3 regions of the Pseudomonas sp. C7.1 genome follow, and region 1 is predicted to be linked to each of the others. Evidence: predicted binding sites of a transcription regulator. Region 1 holds the regulator's gene; each other region holds the start of a gene.
The links. The regulator sigma-54, encoded in region 1, starts transcription at its own class of promoters, with help from an activator protein. The targets are predictions, from matches to a motif close to ANTGGCATNNANNTTGCTNT.
Positions count from the first base shown of each region.

Region 2: the regulator sigma-54 is predicted to act here: its motif matches at 2,307-2,326, upstream of AC0T4W_RS11415 (CmpA/NrtA family ABC transporter substrate-binding protein).
Region 3: the regulator sigma-54 is predicted to act here: its motif matches at 3,844-3,863, upstream of AC0T4W_RS05830 (flagellar basal body rod protein FlgF).

Region 1 covers NZ_JBWDTL010000003.1:63,959-69,640, forward strand. Annotated here, with positions in the region: gene pmbA (metalloprotease PmbA) at 1-866, shown strand, start outside; gene AC0T4W_RS03600 (HPr family phosphocarrier protein) at 932-1,204, opposite strand; gene rapZ (RNase adapter RapZ) at 1,217-2,074, opposite strand; gene ptsN (PTS IIA-like nitrogen regulatory protein PtsN) at 2,077-2,550, opposite strand; gene hpf (ribosome hibernation-promoting factor, HPF/YfiA family) at 2,567-2,875, opposite strand; gene AC0T4W_RS03620 (RNA polymerase factor sigma-54) at 3,066-4,580, opposite strand; gene lptB (LPS export ABC transporter ATP-binding protein) at 4,719-5,444, opposite strand; gene lptA (lipopolysaccharide transport periplasmic protein LptA) at 5,447-5,682, opposite strand, start outside.
Region 2 covers NZ_JBWDTL010000003.1:1,728,020-1,733,701, reverse strand. Annotated here, with positions in the region: gene ntrB (nitrate ABC transporter permease) at 11-862, opposite strand; gene AC0T4W_RS11415 (CmpA/NrtA family ABC transporter substrate-binding protein) at 877-2,160, opposite strand; gene AC0T4W_RS11410 (transcriptional regulator) at 2,608-2,925, opposite strand; gene AC0T4W_RS11405 (hypothetical protein) at 3,137-3,529, shown strand; partial or broken gene alaC (alanine transaminase) at 3,566-4,791, opposite strand; gene AC0T4W_RS11395 (ANTAR domain-containing response regulator) at 5,000-5,578, opposite strand; gene AC0T4W_RS11390 (CmpA/NrtA family ABC transporter substrate-binding protein) at 5,580-5,682, opposite strand, start outside.
Region 3 covers NZ_JBWDTL010000003.1:542,354-548,035, forward strand. Annotated here, with positions in the region: gene AC0T4W_RS05805 (bacterioferritin-associated ferredoxin) at 108-326, opposite strand; gene flgB (flagellar basal body rod protein FlgB) at 636-1,043, shown strand; gene flgC (flagellar basal body rod protein FlgC) at 1,059-1,502, shown strand; gene flgD (flagellar hook assembly protein FlgD) at 1,529-2,197, shown strand; gene flgE (flagellar hook protein FlgE) at 2,241-3,557, shown strand; gene AC0T4W_RS05830 (flagellar basal body rod protein FlgF) at 3,912-4,652, shown strand; gene flgG (flagellar basal-body rod protein FlgG) at 4,699-5,484, shown strand; gene flgH (flagellar basal body L-ring protein FlgH) at 5,606-5,682, shown strand, end outside.

The DNA.
Region 1 (5,682 bases):
TCAATACCCATCAGGGCTGCCGGGTCTATGGCAACAGTCACGGTTTTATCAGCGGTTATGCCAGCACGCGGCACAGCCTGAGCTGCGTGATGATCGCCGAAGACGGCGGGCAGATGCAGCGTGACTATTGGTATGACGTCAATCGCCAGGGCGAGCTGCTGGCCGATGCCGGCAGCATCGGCCGCCGCGCCGCCGAGCGGGCTGTAAGCCGTTTGGGTGCGCGCCCGGTGCCGACCTGCGAAGTACCGGTGCTGTTCGCCGCCGAGCTGGCCGGTGGCCTGTTTGGCAGCTTTCTCGCGGCTATTTCCGGTGGCAACCTGTACCGCAAATCGTCGTTTCTTGAGGGGACATTAGGCCAGCAGTTATTCCCAGAGTGGCTGACGCTGGATGAGCGCCCGCACATTCCCCGCGCGCTGGGCAGTGCGGCCTTCGATGGTGATGGCTTGGCGACCTATGCCAAAGCCTTTGTCGAGCGCGGCGAGCTGTTGTCCTATGTGCTGGGTACCTACTCCGGGCGCAAGCTGGGCATGCCCAGCACCGCCAACTCTGGCGGTGTGCACAACCTGTTTGTCAGCCATGGCAATGAAGATCAGCAGGCGCTGCTCAAACGTATGGGGCGCGGCCTGCTGGTCACCGAGCTGATGGGGCAGGGGCTGAATATGGTCACCGGCGACTATTCACGCGGTGCGGGCGGTTACTGGGTGGAGAACGGCGAGATCCAGTTCCCGGTGCAGGAAGTCACCATCGCCGGCAATATGCGCGATATGTTCAAGCAGATTGTCGCGGTGGGCAATGACTTGGAGCTGCGCAGCAATATCCGCACCGGTTCGGTGCTGATTGAGCGGATGACCGTGGCGGGTAGTTGATTCCTGTTGTATGAAAAAAGGGGCTGTCGCTTAAGCGTTCAGCCCCTTTTTTGTCTTTGGATCAGCTATTCGCCTTCATCGAAGTAGTTGTTGATCAGCTCACTCAGAGCCTGCAACGCCTCGCTATCCTGCTCGCCTTCGGTATGCACATGCACGGCAGTGCCCTTGCCGGCAGCGAGCATCATCACTGCCATGATGCTCTTGCCGTCGACCAGGCTTTCCGGCGTGCGGCCGACTTTGACTTGGCAAGGAAAACGCCCAGCGACGCCGACAAACTTGGCCGCCGCGCGGGCGTGCAGGCCAAGCTTGTTGATAATGGTGATTTCGCAGGCGGGCATCGCGGCAATTCCTTAACTGAGGTCGCGGTGGCGAGTCTGAACGTTTTTCAGGATGGGTTTGAGGGTTTGCCCCAGACGGTTGGCCAGGTACACCGAGCGGTGATGACCGCCGGTACAGCCAATCGCCACCGTTACATAAGCACGATTGCTGGCGGCAAAGCGCGGCAGCCATTTGGTCAGGTAGGCGAGGATGTCCTGGTACATGTCTTCGACATCGGCCTGGGCCGAGAGGTAGTCGACGACCGGCTGGTCGAGCCCGGAGAAGTCGCGCAAGTCCGGCTTCCAGTAGGGGTTGGGCAGGCAGCGCACATCGAACACCAGGTCGGCATCCACCGGCATACCGCGTTTGAAACCAAAAGACTCCAGCAGAAACGCGGTGCCCGGCTCGGGCTGATTAAGCAGGCGCAGTTTGAGGCTGTCGCGCAGCTGATACAGGTTGAGGTGAGTGGTGTCGATCTTCAGGTCGGCCAGGTCGATGATCGGACCCAGTAGCAGCGCTTCATCGGCAATGGCTTCGGCCAGCGAGCGATTCTCGTTGGTCAGCGGGTGACGCCGGCGGGTTTCTGAGAAGCGTTTGAGCAGGGTTTCTTCGTCAGCATCCAGGTAGAGCACATCGCACTTGATGTTCCGTGCGCGCACTTCATCGAGCAGTTCGGGGAAGCGCTTGAGATGGCTCGGCAGGTTGCGCGCATCAATCGACACCGCGACCTGCGGTTGCAGCAGCTCGGTGTGCAGCAGGGCGCGTTCGGCCAGTTCAGGCAGCAGCCCGGCGGGCAGGTTGTCGATGCAGTAGAAACCGTTGTCCTCGAGCACATCAAGGGCGGTGCTCTTCCCGGAGCCGGAGCGACCGCTAACGATGATCAGACGCATGCTCAGGCTCGGTTAAGTTGGCTTTGTACGTCCACGACCACCTGATATAAGGCTTCGCTACTCTCTGCCTGGCGCAGGTTGGCGCGCACATCGCTGCGGTCAAGCATGCTGGCGATTTGCCGGAGCAGTTCCAGGTGAGCATCGGTTGCCGCTTCGGGTACCAGCAGGACAAACAACAGGTCCACGGGCGCACCGTCGATGGCGTCGAAGTCCACGGCGGCGTCCAGGCGCAATAAAGCGCTGATCGGCGCGGTACAACCGGGCAGGCGGCAGTGGGGAATGGCAATGCCATTACCGAAACCGGTTGAGCCGAGTTTTTCGCGGGCAATCAGGCTTTCGAAGATGTCTTGGCCGTCCAGGTCAGGCAGCTCGCGCGCCACCAGGTTGGCAATCTGTTCGAGAACACGTTTTTTGCTGCCGCCCGGCACGTTCACCAAAGAACGGCCGGGGGTCAGTATGGTTTCAAGTCGGATCATAGGAGGGAGTGCGAAGTCAGCGGGCCATTGCGCCCTGTTGACGTTCGAGCTGTTTTTCCTTGTGCTTGATGAGTTGTCGATCGAGTTTGTCGGTCAGCAGGTCGATGGCTGCGTACATGTCTTCGTGTTCGGCATTGCCGACGATCTCGCCGCCGGCAATATGTAAGGTCGCTTCGATTTTCTGCTTGAGCTTCTCGACCTCCATTATGACCTGCACATTGGTGATCTTGTCGAAGTGGCGCTCTAATCGGCTGAGTTTCTCGCCGATGTAGTCGCGCAGGGCGTCGGTCACATCCAGCTGGTGTCCACTGATGTTGACTTGCATACCGCTTTCTCCTTGTTGCCGTGTGTAAGAGGCAGGCGAGAGGCCTGCCGCCGGAACACTGTGGCGTGGAAGACTCTGCAGAACGAGCCTGGCACGGTCGCTTATTGCGTGTTTGCAGTATGGCTGCTTTTGCGAAAGACGAGACCGTGCGTGTTCTGTATCGAGTGCTGTCTTCCTTCTTCGTGCCGCCTTAGATCAATCGTTTGCGCTCACTGGAAGGCGCTATTCCGAGGGATTCACGGTACTTAGCGACCGTGCGGCGGGCGACTTGAATGCCTTGTGCTTCCAGTAAACCAGCGATCTTGCTGTCACTCAACGGCTTTTTCGCATTTTCCGCTGCGACCAGTTTTTTGATGATGGCGCGGATCGCGGTGGACGAGCATTCGCCGCCCTCGGAGGTGCTGACGTGGCTTGAGAAGAAGTATTTCAGCTCGTAAATGCCACGCGGGGTGTGCATGAACTTCTGCGTGGTGACCCGCGAAATGGTCGACTCGTGCATGCCCACTGCTTCGGCAATATCGTGCAGCACCAGGGGCTTCATGGCCTCGTCGCCGTAATCGAGGAAGCCGCGTTGGTGCTCGACGATCTGCGTGGCGACCTTCATCAGGGTTTCGTTGCGGCTTTGCAGGCTCTTGATAAACCAGCGCGCTTCCTGCAACTGGTTGCGCATAAAGGTGTTGTCGGCGCTGGAGTCGGCACGCTTCACAAAGCCTGCGTATTGCGCGTTGACCCGCAGGCGCGGCATGGCTTCCTGGTTCAACTCCACCAGCCAGCGCTCGTTGTGCTTGCGCACAATCACGTCGGGCACCACGTATTCCGGTTCGCTCGATTCGATCTGCGAGCCAGGGCGCGGGTTGAGGCTCTGGATCAGATCGATAACCTGGCGCAGTTCATCTTCCTTGAGCTTCATGCGGCGCATCAGTTGGCTGTAATCGCGGCTACCGAGCAGGTCGAGGTAGTCGCTGGCCAAACGCTGGGCTTCGCTCAGCCACGGGGTTTTCGCCGGCAGCTGGCGCAGCTGCAGCAGCAGGCATTCGCCCAGGTTGCGCGCGGCGATGCCGGTGGGCTCGAACTGCTGAATGCGGTGCAGCACGGCTTCGACTTCGTCGAGTTCGATGTCCAGTTCCGGATCGAAGGCTTCGACCACTTCTTCCAGGGTTTCTTCTAAGTAGCCTTGCTGGTTGATACAGTCGATCAGGGTAACGCCGATCAGGCGGTCCTTGTCCGACATCGGCGCCAGGTTGAGCTGCCAGAGCAGGTGGCTTTGCAGGCTCTCGCCGCTGGAGGTACGGGTGGTGAAATCCCACTCGTCGTCATCATTGCTGTTGCTGGGCAGGCTGCTGGCGCTGGTCTGGTAGATGTCTTCCCAGGCGGTATCGACAGGCAGCTCATTGGGAATACGCTCGCCCCAATCGCCTTCTTCCAGGTTGTCCACGGTCTGCGTGGCTTCCTGGTAGTTGGTTTCCTGATAGGGCGTTTCGGGCTGTTCGCTGGGGCTGGCGCTTTCTGCGCCATCGGCCATAGGGTCCGAATTGTCGAAGTCATCGCCATCTTCTTGGCGTTCGAGCATCGGGTTGGACTCCAAGGCCTCCTGAATCTCTTGTTGCAGATCCAGGGTGGACAGTTGGAGCAGGCGGATGGCCTGTTGCAGCTGCGGTGTCATCGTCAGCTGCTGGCCCATTCTCAGGACTAGCGATGGTTTCATTGCAGACCTTATTTACCGGCGTCTGTGCGCAATCCACTACAGGGCGTTTTTAAAAAGCGCCACTAGGAAGCAAATTATATGCCTGACTTTAAAGGTTTTGCCTAGCCGTGGCAGCAGTCGGCTTGATAAAAGCGGTGGTTACAGCTTGAACTCATGCCCCAGGTAAACTTCTTTCACTGTCTGGTTGGCCAGAATCGCCTCGGCATCACCTTCAGCGATCAGTTGGCCATCACTGACGATATAGGCGGTTTCGCAGATGTCCAGGGTCTCGCGGACGTTGTGGTCGGTGATCAATACACCGATGCCCTTGTCTTTGAGGTGATGGATGATCTGCTTGATGTCGCCCACGGAAATCGGGTCGACACCGGCGAAGGGTTCATCAAGCAAGATGAACTTGGGGTTGGTCGCCAAGGCGCGGGCAATTTCCACGCGGCGGCGTTCACCGCCGGACAGGCTCATGCCGAGATTGTCGCGGATATGGCTGATATGGAATTCCTGCAGCAGACCCTCAAGCTCCTTGCGGCGTGCGGCGCCGTCGAGGTCCTTGCGAGTTTCCAGAATGGCCATGATGTTGTCGGCCACGCTGAGCTTGCGGAAAATTGAAGCTTCCTGCGGCAGGTAGCCGATACCGGCGCGAGCACGGCCATGCATCGGCTGATGGCTGACGTCGAGATCGTCGATCATCACGCGACCCTGGTCGGCCTGGACCAAACCAACGATCATGTAGAAGCAGGTGGTCTTACCGGCGCCGTTGGGGCCAAGCAGGCCGACAATCTGCCCGCTATCGATGCTCAGGCTGACGTCGCGCACGACCTGGCGGCCTTTATAGCTTTTGGCCAAGTGTTGGGCTTTCAATGTGGCCATTATTACTGCGCCTGCTGGTCGGCTGGTTTGTTCTTCGGTTGGATCACCATGTCGATGCGCGGGCGTGGCACCGTGATGTTGGTGCCTGTGGCGCGGCCGGCGTTGACGATCTGGCGCTGGGTGTCGTAGACAATTTTCTCGCCTTCGAAGGTGTTGCCTTCCTGAATCACCTTGGCCTGGTCGATCAGCACCACGCGATCATTGGCCATAAAGTACTGGATGGTCAGGCCATAAGCCT
Region 2 (5,682 bases), 1.7 Mb from region 1:
CTGGCCTGCTTTAACTGGCGTAGTCGAAACGTTTGGCCAGCAGCAACAGCAGTTGCTCCAAGGCCAAGCCGACCAGGCCGACGATGATGATGGCGATCAGGATGTGCTCGACGTTAAGGTTGTTCCACTCATCCCACACCCAGAAGCCCAGGCCAGTACCACCGGTAAGCATCTCGGCGGCGACGATTACCAGCCAGGCCACGCCAATGGCCAGGCGGATGCCGGTCATCAGGTGCGGCAGTACGGCGGGAAACAGGATGCGGGTGAGCACTTTGAACTCTGACAGCTTGAGCACCCGCGCCACGTTCAGGTAATCCTGCGGCACGCTGGCCACGCCAGCGGCGGTGTTGAGGATGATCGGCCAGATCGAGCTGATAAAAATCACCCAGATTGACGCAGGTCCTGCCGCTTCGAACACCAGCAGACCGATGGGCAGCCAGGCCAGCGGCGAAACCGGGCGCAGCAGGCTGATGATCGGCCAGAGCATGCCGGCCAAGAAGGCAAAGCGGCCGATGGCAAAACCCAGCGGAATGCCGATCAGCGCCGCCAAACCAAAGCCGATACCAACGCGGCCCAGCGAATGCAGGATGTTCCAGCCGATGCCCATGTCATTCGGGCCGTTGTCATAGAAGGGGTTGGCAAACAGTTCCAGCGCCGCCGCCCAGGTACTGATCGGGCCAGGCAGGCCCTCACTCTTGGTCGCAATCAGTGCCCACACGCCGATAAACAGCAGGATACCGAGCAGCGGAGGCACCACCGCCTTGAGCAGGCTGCTTAGCGCTGCCACGCCTGGCAGAGTCAGGCGTGGCGCTTTGCTGATCGGCGCAGACAACGGCAATGGGGTTTTCAGTGGTGCGTTCATCACGAACCTCCCAATCAGGCTTTAATCGCAAAGGAGTTGGCATAGGCCGCCGGGTCGGAGCCGTTCCACACGTTCCCGTCGATCAGCGTGCTGCTGCGCAGCGAGCTGGCCGGCACGGGGATGTTCAGCGCACTGGCGGCTTCCTTGTACAGCGCAACCTGGTTGACCCCAGCGGCGACGGCGGCGTAGTTCGGGTCTTGCTTGATCAGGCCCCAGCGCTTGAACTGGGTCATAAACCACATGCCGTCGGAGTGATACGGGAAGTTCACCGTGCCGTTTTTGCAGAAGGCCATGGCGTGTTCGTCCTTCCAGCTGTTGCCCAGGCCGTCCTCGTAGTGGCTGAGGAAGCGCGGCTCGATCACCTTGACCGGCGCATTGACGTAGGCCTTGCCGGATATCAATTTGGCCGTGCTCTTGCGGTTTTCCTCGCTGGCCTCAATAAACTGGCTGGCCTCCAGCACGGCCATGATCAGCGCACGGGCCGCGTTGGGGTATTGCTCGATAAAGGCGCGGGTGGTGCCGAGGACCTTTTCCGGGTGATCCGGCCAGATCTGCTGGCTGGTCACGGCGGTGAAACCGATTTTGTCGGCAATCGCCCGCGCGCCCCAGGGCTCGCCGACGCAGAAGCCGTCCATATTGCCAACGCGCATATTGGCGACCATTTGCGGTGGCGGCACGACGATGGTTTTCACATCGCTCATCGGGTTGATGCCCACGCTCGCCAGCCAGTAATACAACCACATGGCATGGGTGCCGGTGGGGAAGGTCTGAGCGAAGGTCAGCGGGTTACCGCCTTTTTTCACATGCTCGGCCAGTTGCGCACCGTTGTTGACACCGGCCTCTTTGAGCTGCTTGGAAAGGGTGATGGCCTGGCCGTTCTGGTTCAGGCCCATCAGTACCGCCATGTCCTTTTGCGGCCCGGCGATACCCAGTTGTGCGCCGTACATCATGCCGTACAACACGTGGGCGGCATCCAGCTCACCGGTATTCAACTTGTCGCGCACACCGGCCCAGGAGGCTTCCTTGCTCGGGGTGATGGTCAGGCCGTATTTCTCGCCAAAACCTTGAGTAGCGGCGACCACTACCGATGCGCAGTCGGTGAGTGGGATAAAGCCAACTTTTAGCGCAGCCTTTTCTGGCGCATCGGAACCGGCGGCCCAGGCCACGCTACGCAGCGAGGCGGGCGCGCTAAGGCCAAGGGCGGCGACACCGCCGACAGTGCCGGCGACGGCAATTGAGGTTTTCAGGAAGTTACGGCGGCTGTGCAGGCTGGGGTGCTTCGAATCACGATCAGTCATAGGTCTGTCCTTTCTGGCCGATAAAACGGCTGAAACAAAAAACGGCGTACGCCAGGCCACCTCAAAAAGGGGACCTGACGGACGCCGTTGTCCGTGATCCGCGGCTCACCGCCGTTGGTGGGCTGCGCAGGAATCTTGTGAGGACAACTGCAAGGGGCTTGCCAGCTTTGCTGGAGAACAGTGGCTAACAGCGGTCGGGGCGCGTTGAAAACGGCTCGAACGAGCCTTAGGTTGGCAGGCTTAAACGCTATAAATCATAGGGTTAAGCGCGGTATTGAATGTTGGCTAACACATATTTTTTTGGCCGTAGCGGGGCGTCATACCATGGCCCAGCAGCGCTTTCAGCAGGCTTATTGAGCCAATGCTGTGCATGGCCAAGGCGCTGACAAGCGCTTTTGCTTCGCCTTGGTGCCGGGCGAGCACTGGGCTTGATCGTGGCCCACAGCCTTAGCGCGAGAGCGTTTTGCCCTGGGCTTCCTCGACAAACTCCCTGAGCCAGCGCAGTACCTCCACCGCCTCCCAGCGCGAGGGGTCGAACATGGCATAGGCCAGGCCTTGATAGCCGACTACATCCAGCTGACGGTGATAGCCGGCACGCTGCAACAAGGCTTCGATCTCGGCAAAACAGGTGTTGAAGTGCACCCGGGAAAACGGCGTCTTGCCCTCGGTAACGATGCCTTCAAGCTGCAATTCATTGACGGTAGCCCGGACTTTCTCCAGGGACATGCGGTTGATGCTGTGTTTCAGCTGCAGTACGTCGAGCATCTGGGTACTCCTGATAACGCCTTGTATGAGCCCGATCTGCCGGGCGGCATGGTTGGCTGGATGGCATGACCAAGGGTAATCGAAAAATACTGTACAAATAAACAGTATTCGATAATAGTAAGCCCAAGGCCTTAACCGGCACCTACTCGATCACTCGCGCCATCTGCCCGCAAAGCCAATGGCCACAGGCACTGCAGAGGAGTCACTAACAATGCAACAGATGCTGATGACAATTGTACTGTTGGGTCTTTTGGCTGGTTGTGCGCAACCGCAGCTTGATCAACCCAGGGCCAATGGCACCTATCTGGTGATCGAGAACGGCCAGGCCTGGGCCGTGCTGGTAGCCGACGGCAAACGCGTGGAAGAGCAGGGCACGGTGGTGGATGTGATCAAACTGCCCAGCAAGGATTCTGCAGTAGCGGCCAGTTATGTGATCGAAACGGCCAATTGCGGCCGTGTGCAGTGGCTGAGCGAACGCTCGGATGCAGCGGATGGTATGACCAACCTGATGTCGCTGCACAGCAATAATCAACTGGGGCAGAGCGGCTGCGTAATTACCAGTGGTCTAAGCAAGGTTTGGACGGTGCTGGATTACTCCGGCTGAAACCAAAGAGGGCACCCTAAGGTGCCCTCTGTTCGTTTACTCGTCGGCTTTGGCCTTTTTGCCGGGTAACAGGCCATCGGCACGGAACATTGTTTTGATCCCGCGAATCGCTTGACGGATGCGGTCCTGGTTCTCGATCAGGGCAAAGCGTACATGGTCATCGCCGTAATCGCCGAAACCGATGCCCGGTGACACGCAGACCTTGGCCTCCAGCAGCAGCTTCTTGGCGAATTCCAGCGAGCCGAGCTGGGCGTACTGCTCGGGAATCTTCGCCCAGACATACATCGAGGCTTTCGGGTTCTCGACCATCCAGCCCAGCTCGTGCAGGCCTTTGACCAGCAGGTTGCGGCGCTGGCGGTATTGCTCGGCGATATCACGAACGCATTGCTGATCACCTTCCAGTGCTGCAATCGCCGCCACCTGCAGCGGAGTGAAGGTGCCGTAGTCGTGGTAGCTCTTGATCCGCGCCAAGGCGCTGACCAGCTCCTTATTGCCGACCATAAAGCCGATGCGCCAACCGGCCATGTTGTAGCTCTTGGACAGGGTAAAGAACTCCACGGCAATGTCCTTGGCGCCCGGTACCTGCATGATCGACGGGGCTTTCCAGCCGTCGTAGACGATATCGGCGTAGGCCAGGTCGTGAATCACCAGCACATCATATTGCTTGGCCAGGGCCACCACGCGCTCGAAGAAGTCCAGCTCCACGCACTGCGCGGTGGGGTTGGAGGGAAAACCCAAGATCATCATCTTCGGCTTGGGGATCGACTCGCGAATTGCCCGCTCCAGTTCGGCGAAGAAGTCCACGCCGGGAATCAGCGGCACCGAACGCACCTGGGCGCCGGCGATTACCGCGCCATAGATGTGGATCGGGTAGCTGGGGTTGGGCACCAGCACCGTGTCGCCATGGTCCAGGGTGGCCAGCATCAGGTGCGCCAGGCCTTCCTTGGAGCCGATGGTGACGATGGCTTCGCTTTCAGGATCGATCTCGACTTCGTAGCGGTCCTTGTACCAGCGCGAGATGGCGCGGCGCAGGCGCGGAATGCCGCGCGAGGTGGAATAGCCGTGGGTGTCTTCACGCTGGGCGACCTGCACCAGCTTTTCGACGATATGCGGCGGCGTGGGGCCATCGGGGTTGCCCATGCTGAAGTCGATGATGTCTTCGCCACGGCGACGCGCGGCCATCTTCAGTTCGGCGGTGATATTGAAAACGTAGGGGGGAGTCGATCGATGCGCGCAAAGCGGCGCGAAGCTTGGTCAGCCATGCTTTCCTCGGATACGTAAGCGCCCGGAACCGTCCGAGCGACGTTGGCCAGTGCGCTGGCCAGGCGGCGAAGATAAGCGGCGCGCAGCGATACTGTCTAGAGCAGTTTCCGTGAAACTCGCCAGTACAGCTGTAGGCGGGTAGGTCGTAGCCCGGATGCAATCCGGGGGGCGCAATCCCCGGATTGCATCCGGCAACAGGAGCGGTGGTTATCCGCCGAGCATGTCGTGCATGGCGATGATCTGCTCGGCCACCTGCGCGAGCTTCTGCTGACGGCTCATGGCCTGGCGGCGCATCAGGGTGTAGGCCTGTTCCTCGTCGCAGCTTTTCATTTTCATCAGCAGGCCCTTGGCCAGTTCGATGCGTTTACGTTCGGCCAGCTGGGCATCGCGGGCCTGCAGCTGCGCGCGCAGCGCCTGGTCGCTCTCGAAGCGGGCCATGGCCACGTCGAGAATCGGTTGCAGACGCTGGGCGTGGATGCCCTCGACGATATAGGCGCTGACGCCGCTCTGAATCGCTTGGCGCATTACGCCGGGGTCGTGCTCGTCGGTGAACATGACAATCGGCCTTGGCTGATCGCGACTAACCAGCACCACCTGTTCCATCACATCGCGGCTGGGCGATTCGGTGTCGATCAATATCACGTCAGGGCGTACGGCCTCGACGCGCTCCGGCAGGTCGATGGTCAATCCGGATTCGTCGATAACCTCAAAGCCGGCCTCGGTCAGGGCGGTTTTCAGACGGCCGACTTTCTTTGCCGTGTCATTGATCAGCAGGATGCGCAGCATGTTAGCGACTCTCCTGTTGGGCGCCGATGGATGCATCGGCCAGGGCGTGCAGGGCAAAACTGCGCGCGTAACCGGCCGGGTCGCTGCCATCCCAGATTTGGCCG
Region 3 (5,682 bases), 480 kb from region 1:
AAATTAATATGAATACGAATGCTTAAGTTCTGCGATTTGACGCTAAGGTATTGAATTTAAAGCATAAAAAACCGGACACTTGGTCCGGTTCTTGTATATCGCTAAATTCACGCGGCAACAAAACTCGCCGGGTAGGCCATCGCGGCCTGGCTGTTTTGCACGTCGCTCAATGTTTCTCGCACCACTTGCTTGGCCAGGCAAGCGCATTTGCCGCACTGGCTGGCAACGCCGAGGGTGGCGCGCACATCACGGTAGCTGCAGCAGCCTTCGTAGATGGCTTCGCGGATCTGACCGTTAGTAATACCTTCGCAGAGACACACGTACATGATTAGGGCTCGTGGCAGGGCAGTGGCTAATGCGATAGATACTAATGTTAATGAGAATGCTTGTCAAAGCAGTGTTTGGTTAATTTTAGGATGGTTTGACAGGCGGTGCGCTGGCAGGCCGAGCGGCAATAGGCTGTCCCGGCTTGCCGCTTGCTTGTTCGTAGGCGGAAAGCGTTTGCCGCTTTGCCGCATATATCGAAAGATTTATCGATCAAGTCATTGATAAATAAGTAAAAAATAATATGGCACAAGCATTGCTTATGGTCTTGCACGGAAAGTAGTAACACCAACCGGCAAAGGTTTCTGACCATGAGCATCAGTTTCGATCGGGCACTCGGCATTCACGAAAAAGCACTGGGCTTTCGCGCTCAGCGCGCAGAGGTGTTGGCCAACAACATCGCCAACGCCGACACGCCGCACTACAAGGCGCGTGACCTGCAGTTCGCCAGTGTGCTGGCTGAGCAAAGCGCCAAGAGCCAGCGCGGCCAGGTCAGCCTGAGTCGCACCGACAGCCAGCATATCCCTGCCGATGGTGTGATTGCCGGCGATGCTAGCCTGGCGTATCGCACGCCGTTCCATCCTTCGATTGATCAGAACACCGTCGACCTGCAGATCGAGCAGTCCAATTACGCAGAAAACTCGGTGCAGTTCCAAGCCAGCTTTACCTTTCTCAACAGCAAATTCAAAGGGCTGGTCAGCGCCCTGCGCGGCGATTAATAGGAGCCTGATGCCATGTCACTAGCCAGTGTTTTCAACATCGCCGGTACAGGTATGAGCGCCCAGAGCACTCGCCTGAACACCATTGCCAGCAACATCGCCAACGCCGAGACGGTCTCCTCGAGCATTGATCAGACCTACCGTGCACGCCACCCCGTATTCGCCACCATGTTCCAGTCCGCGCAGAACGGTGATCGCGGTTCGCTGTTTGCCGATCAGGACAATGCCGGGGTCGGTGTGCAGGTATTGGGTGTGGTTGAGGATCAGAGCAGCCTGATGCCGCGCTATGAGCCGAACCATCCAGCAGCCGATGCCGGCGGCTATGTGTATTACCCCAACGTCAATGTGGTGGAAGAAATGGCCGACATGATTTCTGCCAGTCGGGCCTTTCAGACCAACACTGAAATGATGAACACCGCCAAGCAGATGATGCAGCGCGTACTGACCCTGGGTCAGTAAGCCAACGGAAAAAGGAGCGTACCCCCATGAGCACTGTTGGCGATGTCACTGGTTCGGCACTGGATCAATACCAGATCAAGAACGAGACCAAGACGAATAAAGACCTGGGTAAGAATGAGTTTCTCAATCTGCTGGTGGCGCAGTTGAATAACCAGAACCCGCTGGAGCCACAAGGCAATGGCGAGTTTATCGCCCAGCTGGCGCAGTTCAGCCAGGTTGAGGGGATTGAGAAGTTGAATACCAGCATGGGCTCGCTGCTCACCGGTTATCAGTCATCCCAGGCGTTGCAGGCGTCCTCGCTGGTCGGTCGCAAGGTGATTATTCCGAGCGACAAGGCGGTGGTTGATACCAGTGAAAGCTTCAAAGCCAGCCTGGTGCTGCCAGCCAGCAGCAGCAACGTGTACGTCAACATTTATGACAAGGCCGGTGCTGCCGTGGCTCGAGTCAATCTGGGTGAGCAGGCGGCCGGCAATGTCAGCTTTATCTGGGACGGTAAGGACTCCAGCGGCAATCTGCTGCCGCCTGGCAATTACAAGTTCGAGGCCCAGGCCACCTACGCCGAAGGCACCAAGGGGCTTTACACCATGCTGCCGGCCAACGTCGACAGCGTCACGTTGGGCGGCCAAGAGTTGATGTTGAACCTGGCGGGGCTTGGCAGCGTGCCGATGTCGCAGGTCCAGGTGATCGGTCAGTAATTAACAGGTTTTAGCCGCCGGCTGTCCGGCAAAGGAGTCTTCCATGGGTTTCAATATCGGCCTGAGCGGTCTGCGTGCCGCGACCAGCGACCTTAACGTGACCGGCAACAACATCGCCAACGCCGGCACCGCAGGCTTCAAACAGTCGCGTGCCGAATTTGCCGATGTGTATGCGGCGTCCGTGCTGGGCTCCGGTGCCAACCCCCAGGGCAGTGGTGTGCTGCTGGGTGATGTGTCGCAGTTGTTCAACCAGGGCAATATCAATTACACGCAAAATGCCCTGGATTTGGCGATCAACGGCAACGGCTTCTTTCAGACCAGTAACAACGGTGAGGTGAGCTACACCCGTGCCGGTTACTTCGGTACGGATCGCGATGGCTTTCTGGTCAATAACTTCGGCTACAAGCTGCAGGGCTATGCCGTGGATGCCAATAACAATCTGCAGAATGGCGTGATCAGTGACCTGCAGATTGAAACGGCCAGCCAGGCTCCGCTGCCGACTAGCAATCTGGACCAGACCTTTAACCTTAATTCGACCAATACGGTGCCGACCACGGTGCCGTTCGATCCGGCGGACCCGACGTCCTACAACTCGTCGACCTCGACCAATATCTACGATACCCAGGGTAACTCCCACGTATTCACGCAGTACTTTCTCAAGACCGGGCCCAACAACTGGCAGATGAACGTGTTGATTGATGGGCGCAACCCAGATGATCCGACGTTGACCACGCCGTCTTCGGTCGACCTGCAGTTCACCACGGCGGGTCAGTTGGATGTGGCGGCGTTGATCGCCTCGACACCCACCGGTTTTGCAGTTGGCCCCGATGGCACCATTGATCTGACCACCTGGGTGCCTGCTGCGCCGGACGCCGCGGTGCCGCCGGTCTGGTCGGCCAACGGTGCCGATGCTAGCCCGACCGGGGTGAATATCGACTTGCGGCAGGCTACCCAGTTTGCCAGCTCATTCGCGGTTAACAGCGTCAGTCAGGACGGCTACACCACCGGCCAATTGGCCGGGCTGGAAATTGATGATACCGGGGTGATCTTTGCCCGCTACACCAACGGTCAGTCGAACATTCAGGGCCAGGTGATCCTGGCCAACTTCGCTAACGTGCAGGGGCTGACACCGGTGGGCAAGACTGCCTGGGTGCAGTCCTTCCAGTCGGGTGAGCCGGTGGTGGGTACACCGCGCAGCGGCACGTTGGGGGCTTTGCAGTCAGGTGCTTTGGAGGACTCCAACGTCGAACTGTCGGATCAGTTGGTTAACCTGATCGTGGCGCAGCGCAACTACCAGGCCAACGCCAAAACCATCGAAACCGAAAGCGCCATTACCCAGACCATTATCAACCTGCGTTGATAGAGTGGAACGGTTGGGCGTCAGCGATTGATGGGTATCGCTGCGCTCAACCGCATCCTACAAAAGTTCAGCCTGTAGGATGGCGTTGAGCATAGCGATACCCATCATCATGGCAGTCGTCACTCAATCTGCCTGGTTGTGGCGGTGGCAGTGAATCTATACGGCAGACGATCGCTTTGCCGCTTACGGCAATGACTCGCCGACTTGATATTAAAAGGCTCCATTCGGAGCCTTTTTTAATTTTTAAAGCTGAGATAAATCAATCGCTTATTGGTTATTTTCGAGTGCTGGCACAGCCATTGCTTTATAGCGTGTATAGAGCAGCGGGGCGGCAAGCCCACTCGGAGAATAACCATGGACAAGATGTTGTACGTTTCCATGACTGGGGCCCACCAGAACACCCTGGCCCAGCGTGCCCACGCCAACAACCTGGCAAACATCACCACCAATGGTTTCCGTCGGGACTTCGAGCAGGCGCGTTCCATGCCGATCTTTGGTGACAGTTATCCGTCGCGGGTCTACGCCATGAGCGAGCGCCCTGGCACTGACTTCACGCCAGGCTCGATGCAAGAAACCGGTCGCGATCTGGACGTGGCCGTCGGCGGCAAAGGCTGGCTGGCCGTGCAGGCGCCCGACGGCACTGAAGCCTATGTGCGTACCGCCAGCTTGAACGTCGATGCCCTGGGCGTGCTGCGTACCGGCAATGGCTTGCCGGTGATGGGCAACGCTGGGCCGATTGCAGTGCCGCCAGAGCAGAAAATCGAAATCGGCAAGGACGGCACCATCAGCATTCGCGCCCTGGGCGAGGCACCCAACGTACTGGCCGAGGTGGACCGTTTAAAGCTGGTCAACCCGGACCTCAAGCAGATGGAGAAGGGCACCGATGGCCTGATCCGCTTCAAGGGCCAGGGCCCGGTACAGGCGGATGCCAATATGGAAATCACCTCGGGCTTTCTCGAATCGAGCAATGTCAATGCCGTGGAAGAGATGACGGCGATCCTCTCGCTGTCCCGCCAATTCGAATTGCAAGTGAAGATGATGCGCACCGCCGAAGACAATTCGGCGGCCATGGCGCGCGTCTTGCAGATGACCTAATTATCAGCACGCGGCGTCGTTAAAACGGCGCCCGAGGAGAATCGATATGCTTCCGGCACTGTGGGTCAGCAAAACCGGTCTGTCCGCTCAGGACATGAACCTGACCACCATTTCCAACAACCTGGCCAACGTTTCGACCACGGGCTTCAAGCGTGATCGCGCCGAGTTTGAAGACCTGCTGTACCAGATCCGTCGTCAGCCTGGCGGCCAATCCAGCCAGGACAGCCAGCTGCCTTCTGGCCTGCAGTTGGGTACGGGTGTGCGTATCGTCGGCACGCAGAAGATCTTCACTGCTGGCAGCCTGCAAACCACCGAACAACCGCTGGATATGGCGATCAACGGCCGTGGTTTCTTCCAGGTGTTGCTACCTGACGGCACGGTGTCCTACAGCCGTGACGGTAGCTTCCACCTCAACTCCGATGGCCAGGTGGTGACGTCCAACGGTTATGCCCTGGAGCCGGCCATCGTGCTGCCCAATGAGGTGCGCACCTTTACCGTGGGTGAAGATGGCACTGTGTCGGTGACCACCGCCGGCAACCCGCAACCGCAGATTGTCGGCAACCTGCAAACCGCTGACTTCATCAACCCGGCGGGGCTGGAAGCGATCGGCAACAACCTGTTTCTGGAAACTGCCTCCAGCGGCGCGCCGCAGGTCGGTACGCCTGGCCTGAACGGCCTTGGCACCACGCTGCAGAACACCCTGGAAAACTCCAACGTCAGCGTGGTCGAAGAGCTGGTGAACATGATCACCACTCAGCGCGCCTATGAAATGAACTCCAAGGTCATTTCCACCGCTGACCAGATGCTCGGCTTTATTTCGCAGAATCTTTGATAGGTAGGGCCGGCTAGTCGCGCAGCGTCTGGTCTGGCTTTGGATACAGCAAGGAATCGCTTGAACGGGTACTGGTGGCTCAGGTTACACGCCATCCCAGGCAACGCATGAGGTAGTAGATATGAACCGGCTGATAGTAATAAGCGCACTGCTTGGCCCCCTGGCGTTGAGTGGCTGCATGGCGCCCGCAGCTAAGCC